DNA from 4 places in the Priestia sp. FSL W8-0524 genome. Region 2 is predicted to be linked to each of the others. Evidence: predicted binding sites of a transcription regulator. Region 2 holds the regulator's gene; each other region holds the start of a gene.

Region 1 (2,209 bases), 1.2 Mb from region 2:
GTTCCAGGAGTGTTCAATTCCTTCTTCTGTCATTTGACATACTAGGATATTTCTCTTTTTCATTTCACTGCCAAAATGGTTCAAAAGCTGATCTAGCTCCCAATCCTCATCGACAAATGATTGATATTCTTTTGCATTGGCCACTCCGATAAAATTGGTATCGCCAAAATCCATAGAAAATTTCATTTTATCTCCTCTGCTCTTTAAAGTAATTTTTATTATCCATTAACATATATCCGCAAACTTCTTACACGCTTTCTCTAACTCTTCTTTTTTAGCAAGCTGACAAACCCACTCTTCAGGAATGCCCTCCAGCTCATAATATACTCCTGCCATAGTACCCGTAATAAAGCCTATTGTGTCCGTGTCTTCTCCTAAATTCACAGCAGTGAGTACAGCTTCTTTGTAGTCATCACTTTGCAGAAAAGACCAAAGAGATGCTTCTAGCGAGCTGACGACGTATCCGGTTGACCCGATTTCCTTTCTCGCTGCGTGCGGCAAGCTTAGGTTTAACACTCGTTCATACGCAGTGAACTCTGCTTCATACTCCGTACCTGTTAGCTGCTTTTGACAGAGATTTACCGCTTTTTCATATGCTTTAAAAGGCTCGTCGCCGTCAAGAAGGCGAATAAGCAGCTCCACGTATATAATGCAGCCAAGAGTAGAGCGCATATGGCGGTGCGTGACGTGCGCAATTCTTTCTATTGCTTCTTTTCTTTTTGTAAAGCTAGGTTCATCACATAGTGTAAACGCAAGCGGTGCGATACGCATAAGCGCTCCGTTTCCGTTGTCGTATTCAGCGCTTCCTCCCCACTCTTCTTTAGGAAGCCCGCTTTTATAGCGGCGAATCGCTTCGCTTGTTGCGATGCCAATATCAAACATTTCTCCGTACGGCGTCCAGTAGCCATCCGACCAATAGTTCGCAAACTTTTGCATCAAATCATATTCATCTTGTTTTTCTAGTAGATTATCAATCAAGCACATCGTCAGAGATGTATCATCTGACCACGTTCCTTCAGGCTGGTTATACGTACCGTAGCCGGTCATAGTTGTGATCCGAAATGAATCGCGTTTTTTAAACTCAACTGGAACGCCTAAAGCGTCTCCGACAGCTCCTCCTAGAATTGTAGAAAGGACTTTTTTATGTAGCGTCATATGATCAACTCCTTTCTATCATTGTAATTGTTTGATTTTGGAATTTGCAAGAGATCTCTTGCCTAGATGCTTTTTCTTCTTTATAAAATAGGAAGAAATATAAAGACATTCCTTCATAATTCTCTAAAACAATTGACCAACAAGAACAAACGTTCTATAATTACTTTGTAAATATATGGAGGTGAAAACAATGAGACCCGAACTTAAAAGAGACTTACCTATCAACGAATTTACGGACTTTTACTGGCTCAAAACCGAACTGCAGCAATTTTGCCGAGAAAACAACATGAGCCCGTCTGGATCTAAAATGGAACTTTCAAAAAGAATTGAAGTGTCTTTAACAACCGGTGACACTCAACAATCAAAATCACCTTCTAAAAGACGCTCGTCCTCTAAAACACAAGCGCCGCTAACATTAGATACCGTCATTGGAGAAAATCATCGCTGCAGTCAAGAAGTACGGGCTTTTTTTAAGAAAGCCATTCATCCTACGTTTCATTTTTCCACGTATATTCAAAACTACTTTAAAGAAAATGTAGGGAAAGCCTATCTAGATGTGGTAAAAGCGTGGCATGAAGAAGAAAAACGAAAAAAGCAGCCTTCTTATCAAAAAGAAATTGCGCCTCAGTTTGAGTACAACCGCTTTATTCGCGATTTTTTTAACGATTCGAAAAACAAAGGAAAAAGCCGCGATGATGCAATTGCGGCGTGGAAGCATTTAAAAGTTCAGCCTGGAAGCAATCAATACCGCTCTTAAATCAAACTCTACATATAAAGACCATTAAAACACCACCTCAAGAAAAGGTGGTGTTTGTGCACGCCTGTAGATTTCTTCACATACGCATGTGCTGTTTGTTGTGGCGTAAAATCTTCAGCTATAAACAGACTCTTTTTTTATTAAACCAAGCGTCTGTGAAGTAGACGCATGAATTTCGTTAAAAAAGTCTGGATGATCAACTAACGACATGCCATAGGAAGGAATCATTTCTTTTATTTTTGGCTCCCACTTGTTCATGTTTTCTGGGAAGCATTTTTCCAATACTTCAAGCATAAC
Region 2 (2,209 bases):
GATCCATGCTCTTCAGCAAGCTTCGGTTCTAATACACGAAAATGATTCATGAATTCTAAAATGTCATCATAGGTGTAATGATTATGACTCATCTCAGTGCGAATGGTCATGACGCCAATTTCAAAAGGACATAAAAAAACATCCACAGACAGCACGTTGCTAGACACGGTGGTGGAGGAAGTTTGTAGCGTAACGGTATGGTCTATTTTTTTTGAAAATCGAAGCAAGCCTTCTTTTTCGCACGAATCAGGAAATAGAATACATTCAATGTAAGGAAGGAAATATTGATCCAAGCTATCATGAGATACGTAATACTGTTCTCCGTAGTATTCTTTTTCTACATGTTTGTTTTGAATGGAAAAAAACTCAAACATATTTGCTTCTAGTGCATGAACAAGCTGCTCTTTATTTTTTCGATCAAAGGAAAAAGGAAAAAGAAACATGTTCATTGCTTTGGTAGGCATAATAGTTTGAAATGGTTCTGTTTTCCTTGGTGTATTGGTCATAAACTACATCCTTCTTATAGTCGGTTGTATTTTTTTTGAGAGTCGAAAAAATGCAGACAGAAAGTAAAAGGTAAAACAGCCTTTATAAAAACCGCTCTACCTGCCTGTAATGATTCGACGTATCATTTATAATATGCCAATTTTTTTAGAAAACAAACGTAAAAAAACCAACTAACATCATGATTAGTTGGTTTTACATACAGTGTGATTAGTGAATCGTGCGATATACACCAGTGACTTTTCCTAAAATCGTTACGTGGCGAAGAATAATAGGCGCCATCGTTGAATTTTCAGGCTGTAAACGAACGAAATTTTCTTCTTTAAAGAAACGTTTTACCGTTGCTTCGTTGTCCTCGGTCATAGCGACCACAATATCTCCGTTATTAGCAGTTTGCTGCTGACGTACGATTACCATATCGCCATCTAGAATACCTGCTTCAATCATACTTTCTCCCATAATTTCAAGCATAAATACATGATCATCTGGAGAAACGAATTTATCTGGAAGAGGGAAATATTCTTCCACATTTTCAACGGCTGTTATAGGAAGACCCGCTGTTACTTTACCGATAACAGGAACATTAATGACATTGCTTTTAGGGATGTTTACTTCGTCTAGTTGAAGAACTTCGATTGCTCTTGGTTTTGTTGGATCTCTGCGAATTAACCCTTTACTTTCTAAACGAGCTAAATGCCCGTGTACAGTGGAGCTAGAGGCTAATCCCACCGCTTCCCCAATCTCACGAACAGAAGGCGGATAACCTTTTAATTTTACTTCGTGCTTAATAAAATCTAGTATGTCTTGTTGACGTTTTGATAGCTTCATATTTTTCACCTCGATTTTAGCTATTCTTTAGGTGAATTATACCACGTGATGTGTCAATATACAAACATAAGTTCGAAGAATTCCATTGACAGAAACAAATGTTCTCAATAAAATAAGAACATATATTCTGATAGGGGGATCATAATATGCACCAATTCTTACATTCTATGAAACATTACGCTATTTTTTTTGCAGTTATCGCTGCACTTACATATGTATTGACGCTGGTTTTAGGAGCGGATAAAGTAGATTTAGACAAATATTCAACGGTTACTATTACAAAAGGAGATACGCTTTGGGACTTGTCCAACAAGTATCATAATCACCATCATTTGACCACCAATGAATTTGTCAAATGGGTTGAAGACGTCAATGATCTAAACTCAGACACTGCCCAGTCTTTATCTCCTGGAGATAAATTATATATTCCTGTTTTAAAAAAAGAGTTACATAATCAAGTGGCAATTGAACAGTAGTGTGTAACGGCCGTTCCTGAATATTGTTAGAAGCCGAAAAGGTCGTGATAAAAGTGGACGCCATTATTTATTGCCGTGTAAGTACGGATAAAAAAACCCAAGAAACATCTTTACAGCGCCAGCAAGAAGAATTAAAAAAGCTTGCTGATCTTCACCATCTAAACGTAAAAAAAGTCGTAATGGAAAAAGCAAGCGGATATGACGTAGACAGAGAGGGTATATTGGATGTTCTTCATACAATGAAAGAAGAAAAAATATCTGTGCTGCTCATTCAAGACGAAACGCGATTAGGCAGAGGAAATGCCCGAATTGCGCTTCTTCATGCTTTTCATAAAGAAAATGCTACGATTTATACGATTAGTCATCAAGGTCAGCTTCAGCTTTCAGAATCTGATTCGATG
Region 3 (2,209 bases), 1.9 Mb from region 2:
TCGCCTTTTAGCTTTTTAGGCTTTCATTGAAGCGCTTTTTTATTATCGTTACAAGAAAGTTTTTTCTTTTTATAACAGCAGGTTTACTGTATTTCCAGCGCAAACATATATAATAGAAAAAACCCGCTTTTTTACAGCGGGTTTTTAGCTGGCCTTTGGAATAGTAAAACCTACTCCAAAGACGTCTCGCACATCGTGGACAACCACAAAAGCCTGTTCATCGACTTTATGAATAATGCGCTTTAACTCTAATAGTTCTTGTTTGTTCACAACTACGTACAATACGTCTTTTGCTTCTTTTGTATAGCTTCCATGAGCAGAAAAGACAGTGACGCCTCGCTGCATCTTTTTGTTAACTTGTTCGGCTACTTCAGCTGAACGGTGTGAAATAATAGTGATTGCTTTGCGGGGGTTGAGTCCTTCAATAATATAATCAAGCACCTTTGTTCCGATATAAAGAGAAATAACCGTGTACATCGTCTTTTCTCCACCGATGACAAAATAGGCGCTTGCTACAACTAATAAATCAATTGCTAGCATCGTTTTGCTAATATTCCAGTCTAGATATTGATTAGCTAAGCGGGCGATAACTGCCGAGCCTCCGGAAGTTCCGCCACCTCTAAACACAAGCCCGAGTCCTACACCGGCTAAAATACCAGCAAAAATAGCCCCCAGTAGCGTATCGTCAAGAGGATTTCCCAGTCCTTCAGTTATATGTAGGAATAGAGATGTGAAAATAATACATATAATTGTGTAAGCAATCACACGTTTGTGAAGCAATTTGTATCCGATCAGTACCAGCAAACCGTTTAATATAAAGTTTGTGATACCAGGAGACCAGCCTAGTACATAATAGGTAATCATTGTTACACCGGTTACGCCGCCTTCTGCTAATTCATTTGGAATAGCAAAATAATTAATGGCCAGTGCGAAAATGAGGCTTCCTAGAATAATGAGGATAATTTCTTTTATTTTATTGATCATGAACGTTACCTCCAATCATCAAAAACTCCGAAAACACAGTCATGACAATGTATTATACCAACTCTAGAGGCTGAATTAAAGATGGGATATTATTATTTTTTAAAAAATCAATTTCTGCTATCAACATAAAATCTTTTGACAGTTTTTATGGAGTATGAAAAAATGAATTGTTTGCTTTTATTTTGATTAAAAAGTTTTGCAATGAGAATGTTCGTTCGGTAAAATAGAAGCAAGAGTCAAGGGGGAGAATGAACGTGTATCAAGATGAATTAAAACAGTATGCGAAGTTAGTAATGCCTGAGCATTTAGAGAAAATGAAGAAAATGTACAGTCCCGAGGCGCATAAGCAGTCTTTAGGGTTGAAAAAAGAAAAGATTGAGCATATTGAAAATGTCATTATGAACAGTTACTCGGAGCATCATCCAGTAACCCTTCACGTCTATGAAGCAGGACATATTCAAAGATATGAACGAGTGACAATCGATAAAGTTTCTCTGCAGTCGAATACGCTGATGGTGACAGGGCCTTGTTATACATATTCGATTCGAGCGGATGCAGTAATTGAAGCAGATGTATGGAAAGATGAAAGCTACTCTAGCTAAGAGTAGCTTTTTTGTTGAATTTGTATCTTTTTTTTAACGCTTGCATACAATACATAAAAGCATATTCTGCGAGTAGTCACTTTTAGCTACTAGGAAATTTTGATTAAAGAAGGGATATTGTATGCAAAATGAAAAAACTCAAGTAAGAGAAATTGAATTAACGCAGTTCATTAAGAAAAGACTCGTTCGTTTTATCTCAAGTTTGGCTATTTCTTCTGCCCTTGCTTCTATATTATATATGCTTCTGTTTTTATTTAAATGATGGGTCACTTTGAGTTGTCCAAAAAGGTGGACAACTTTTTTGATGTATAGGCTCTCATTAAAACAGGACAAGCTAAACATAATTCAGTCAAGAGAAATTAAATCGGTCAAGAAATAGTCAAAAACAGTCATAGCTAATTAGTTGTAAGAAAACCTTTACATATAATGAGAAAAGTAGACAAATTCTTGAATTACCAGCTTATTTCCTTTTGTATAAACTATTATCAAAACAAATGCAAATCTAATTGTTCGTTCAAAAAACTTTATTTTGTAATTAAAAAAATGAATGTTTTTGATTTTTTATGATTGATTTTGAATGTAAACCGTGATAAAGTAAGTACATGAAATAAATGAAAACGCTT
Region 4 (2,209 bases), on a different contig from region 2:
GTAGTCGATTTAGGAGGAACAGGGAAGTCGTCACCAAATTGTGTTCTTAGAATTTTTGCTGCATCTGTAGGGTCTGAGTGGTCTCTTGCTTCTTGCAATTTATCAAGAAGTACAGCTAGTCTCTCCTTGAATGTCACCATTTGCTTAGAGGTCACTTTTTCAAACAGTTCTGGTTTTGGCTCAACAGGCAAGTTAACTTTTAATCTTGGCATAAATTTATATTCTCCATCAACCAGCACATATTCGTCATAAAATTTTGAGAGCATTTTTGTCACAATATCAATAAGTGCGTCAAGATCCCTATAAGTTTTAGTTCCTGCGAAGATATCCTCATCTTTTTGGATAGTTAGCCAGTGATAAACACACGAAGTTAAAGCTATACCTGTAGGTTTACCGCTACCTGAATTAAACTTTATATCTTTCCACCTTTTTAAATATCGAACTATTCTACGGAATTGTCTTCTATCATCCTTATCTGAAAGGTGATTTCGAATTTCTGTTATTAAATCTTTTGGGTTTGATTCATCCCAAAATTTATTTTCTTCTAGACTTCCAGGCTTCCCCTTAGCTAAATAAACCTTTCCGTCATTATTAGTTGTTGCGTATACTGTTATATCAACGTGATAACCATCTTTATAAGAAACAGTAACACAAGGGACTTTTATTTTTATATCAGATGTGTGGCCCTCTAATGCATCATAAATCCATTGTTTAGCAACCACTGGTTTTACATCTTCTTTAGACATATCAAAATATAGACCGACATCAATATCATAATCGCTGCCTAAAGGTTTTATACCTGTATTCATTGCATAAGAACCTTGGTTAAAAATGGTGAAATCATAACTTGCTTCGTCGGGTAACTTTTCTTTTATTTTATTGATAATAATATCTCTTTTTTCTTTCAACGTTTCGTTTTCTTCTTTTAACTTAATGGCTTCATGAAACTGATTGAACTGTGTTGTGCAAAGGACCATATTTCTACCCCCTATATTTATATCATTCTAGTAATGGTAATATAAAACTCTGTATCTGAATAATAGCACAATTAAGGAAAAATCATGGGCTTTAAGACTTATAAATATTCATATAATTATAAAAGCAACTTCTTCCCATAAAAATCTTTATTTTCACCATAGCATATATATGAAACAAACAATTAAACAGTAAGTTAGCTGTCCGATTACTGTAATAAATGATAGCAATAATCGGGAAAAGATTCCATTGAATAAAGAACATTTGTTCGTATATAATAAAGAACAAACGTTCTTTATTAAGGAGTTATTCCAATGGATTATGGGCAGCTACCAAACAGAGTCATTATTTGTATCGACATGAAAGCATTTTATGCCTCCGTTTCTTCTGTCATAAGAGGTTTAAATCCTTTGAAAACAAGGCTTGCGGTGGTAGGAGATATCAAACGGTCAGGATCGGTTGTGTTAGCTGCCACACCCTTATTAAAGAAAGAAGGGATCAAAACAGGAAGTCGCCTCTTTGAAATTCCTAAAAGGAAAGATATCCATGTCGTGAATCCATCCATGGAGAGATACATCAAGGCTTCGAACTATATTTCTAGTTTGGTGTTACAGTATGTTGCTCCTGAAGATTTCCATGCGTATAGCATTGATGAGTTGTTTATTGATGCGACGGCTTCTTTGCATTTATTTGCTCGAACACCAGAAGAATTAGCCCATAAAATCATCAATGAGATTTATCGCAAAACACGGCTGACAGCTACCGCAGGAATCGGTCCGAATCTCTTACTGGCTAAAGTCAGCTTAGATTATGAAGCGAAGCACAGCCCAACAGGAGTTGCTTATTGGCGGTATGAGGATATTCCCTTTAAGTTATGGTCGATTCATCCAATGAAGGATTTCTGGGGGATCTCGTCAGCTACAGAAAGACGCTTAAACCGTTTAGGCATCTATACCATAAAAGAACTCGCTCTTTCTTCTAAAGAGATGTTACAAAAAGAATTTGGCATCATGGGACAGGAACTTCACCAACATGCGAATGGGATTGATTTTAGTCGCATTTCCGATGTGTACATTCCTAGCTCTCGTTCTTTTGGAAAAAGTCAGATTCTCTTTCGAGATTATACAAGCCGAAAAGAAGTGGAATTATTACTATTGGAGCTATTGGACGATGTTTGTTTTCGTTTACGCATGCATCAAGTGGTGGCTCAAACGATCCATTTATCCATTGGCTA

Evidence for each region. Region 2 encodes LexA, which represses DNA repair genes until DNA is damaged. Its sites were predicted from a motif close to CGAACATATGTTCG; they were not measured.
Region 1: the regulator LexA is predicted to act here: its motif matches at 1,298-1,311, upstream of NST66_RS12875 (DUF6434 domain-containing protein).
Region 3: the regulator LexA is predicted to act here: its motif matches at 1,189-1,202, upstream of NST66_RS09160 (YolD-like family protein).
Region 4: the regulator LexA is predicted to act here: its motif matches at 1,233-1,246, upstream of NST66_RS27755 (Y-family DNA polymerase).

Annotation. Positions count from the first base shown of each region.
Region 1 covers NZ_JBBOUG010000001.1:2,543,822-2,546,030, forward strand. Annotated here, with positions in the region: gene NST66_RS12865 (hypothetical protein) at 1-174, opposite strand, end outside; gene NST66_RS12870 (ADP-ribosylglycohydrolase family protein) at 226-1,155, opposite strand; gene NST66_RS12875 (DUF6434 domain-containing protein) at 1,346-1,912, shown strand; gene NST66_RS12880 (malate:quinone oxidoreductase) at 2,027-2,209, opposite strand, start outside.
Region 2 covers NZ_JBBOUG010000001.1:3,750,671-3,752,879, reverse strand. Annotated here, with positions in the region: gene NST66_RS19700 (hypothetical protein) at 1-506, opposite strand, end outside; gene lexA (transcriptional repressor LexA) at 715-1,332, opposite strand; gene yneA (cell division suppressor protein YneA) at 1,479-1,808, shown strand; gene NST66_RS19685 (YneB family resolvase-like protein) at 1,862-2,209, shown strand, end outside.
Region 3 covers NZ_JBBOUG010000001.1:1,829,160-1,831,368, forward strand. Annotated here, with positions in the region: gene NST66_RS09155 (YitT family protein) at 145-984, opposite strand; gene NST66_RS09160 (YolD-like family protein) at 1,233-1,586, shown strand; gene NST66_RS09165 (hypothetical protein) at 1,708-1,848, shown strand.
Region 4 covers NZ_JBBOUG010000002.1:93,383-95,591, forward strand. Annotated here, with positions in the region: gene NST66_RS27750 (nucleotidyltransferase domain-containing protein) at 1-977, opposite strand, end outside; gene NST66_RS27755 (Y-family DNA polymerase) at 1,290-2,209, shown strand, end outside.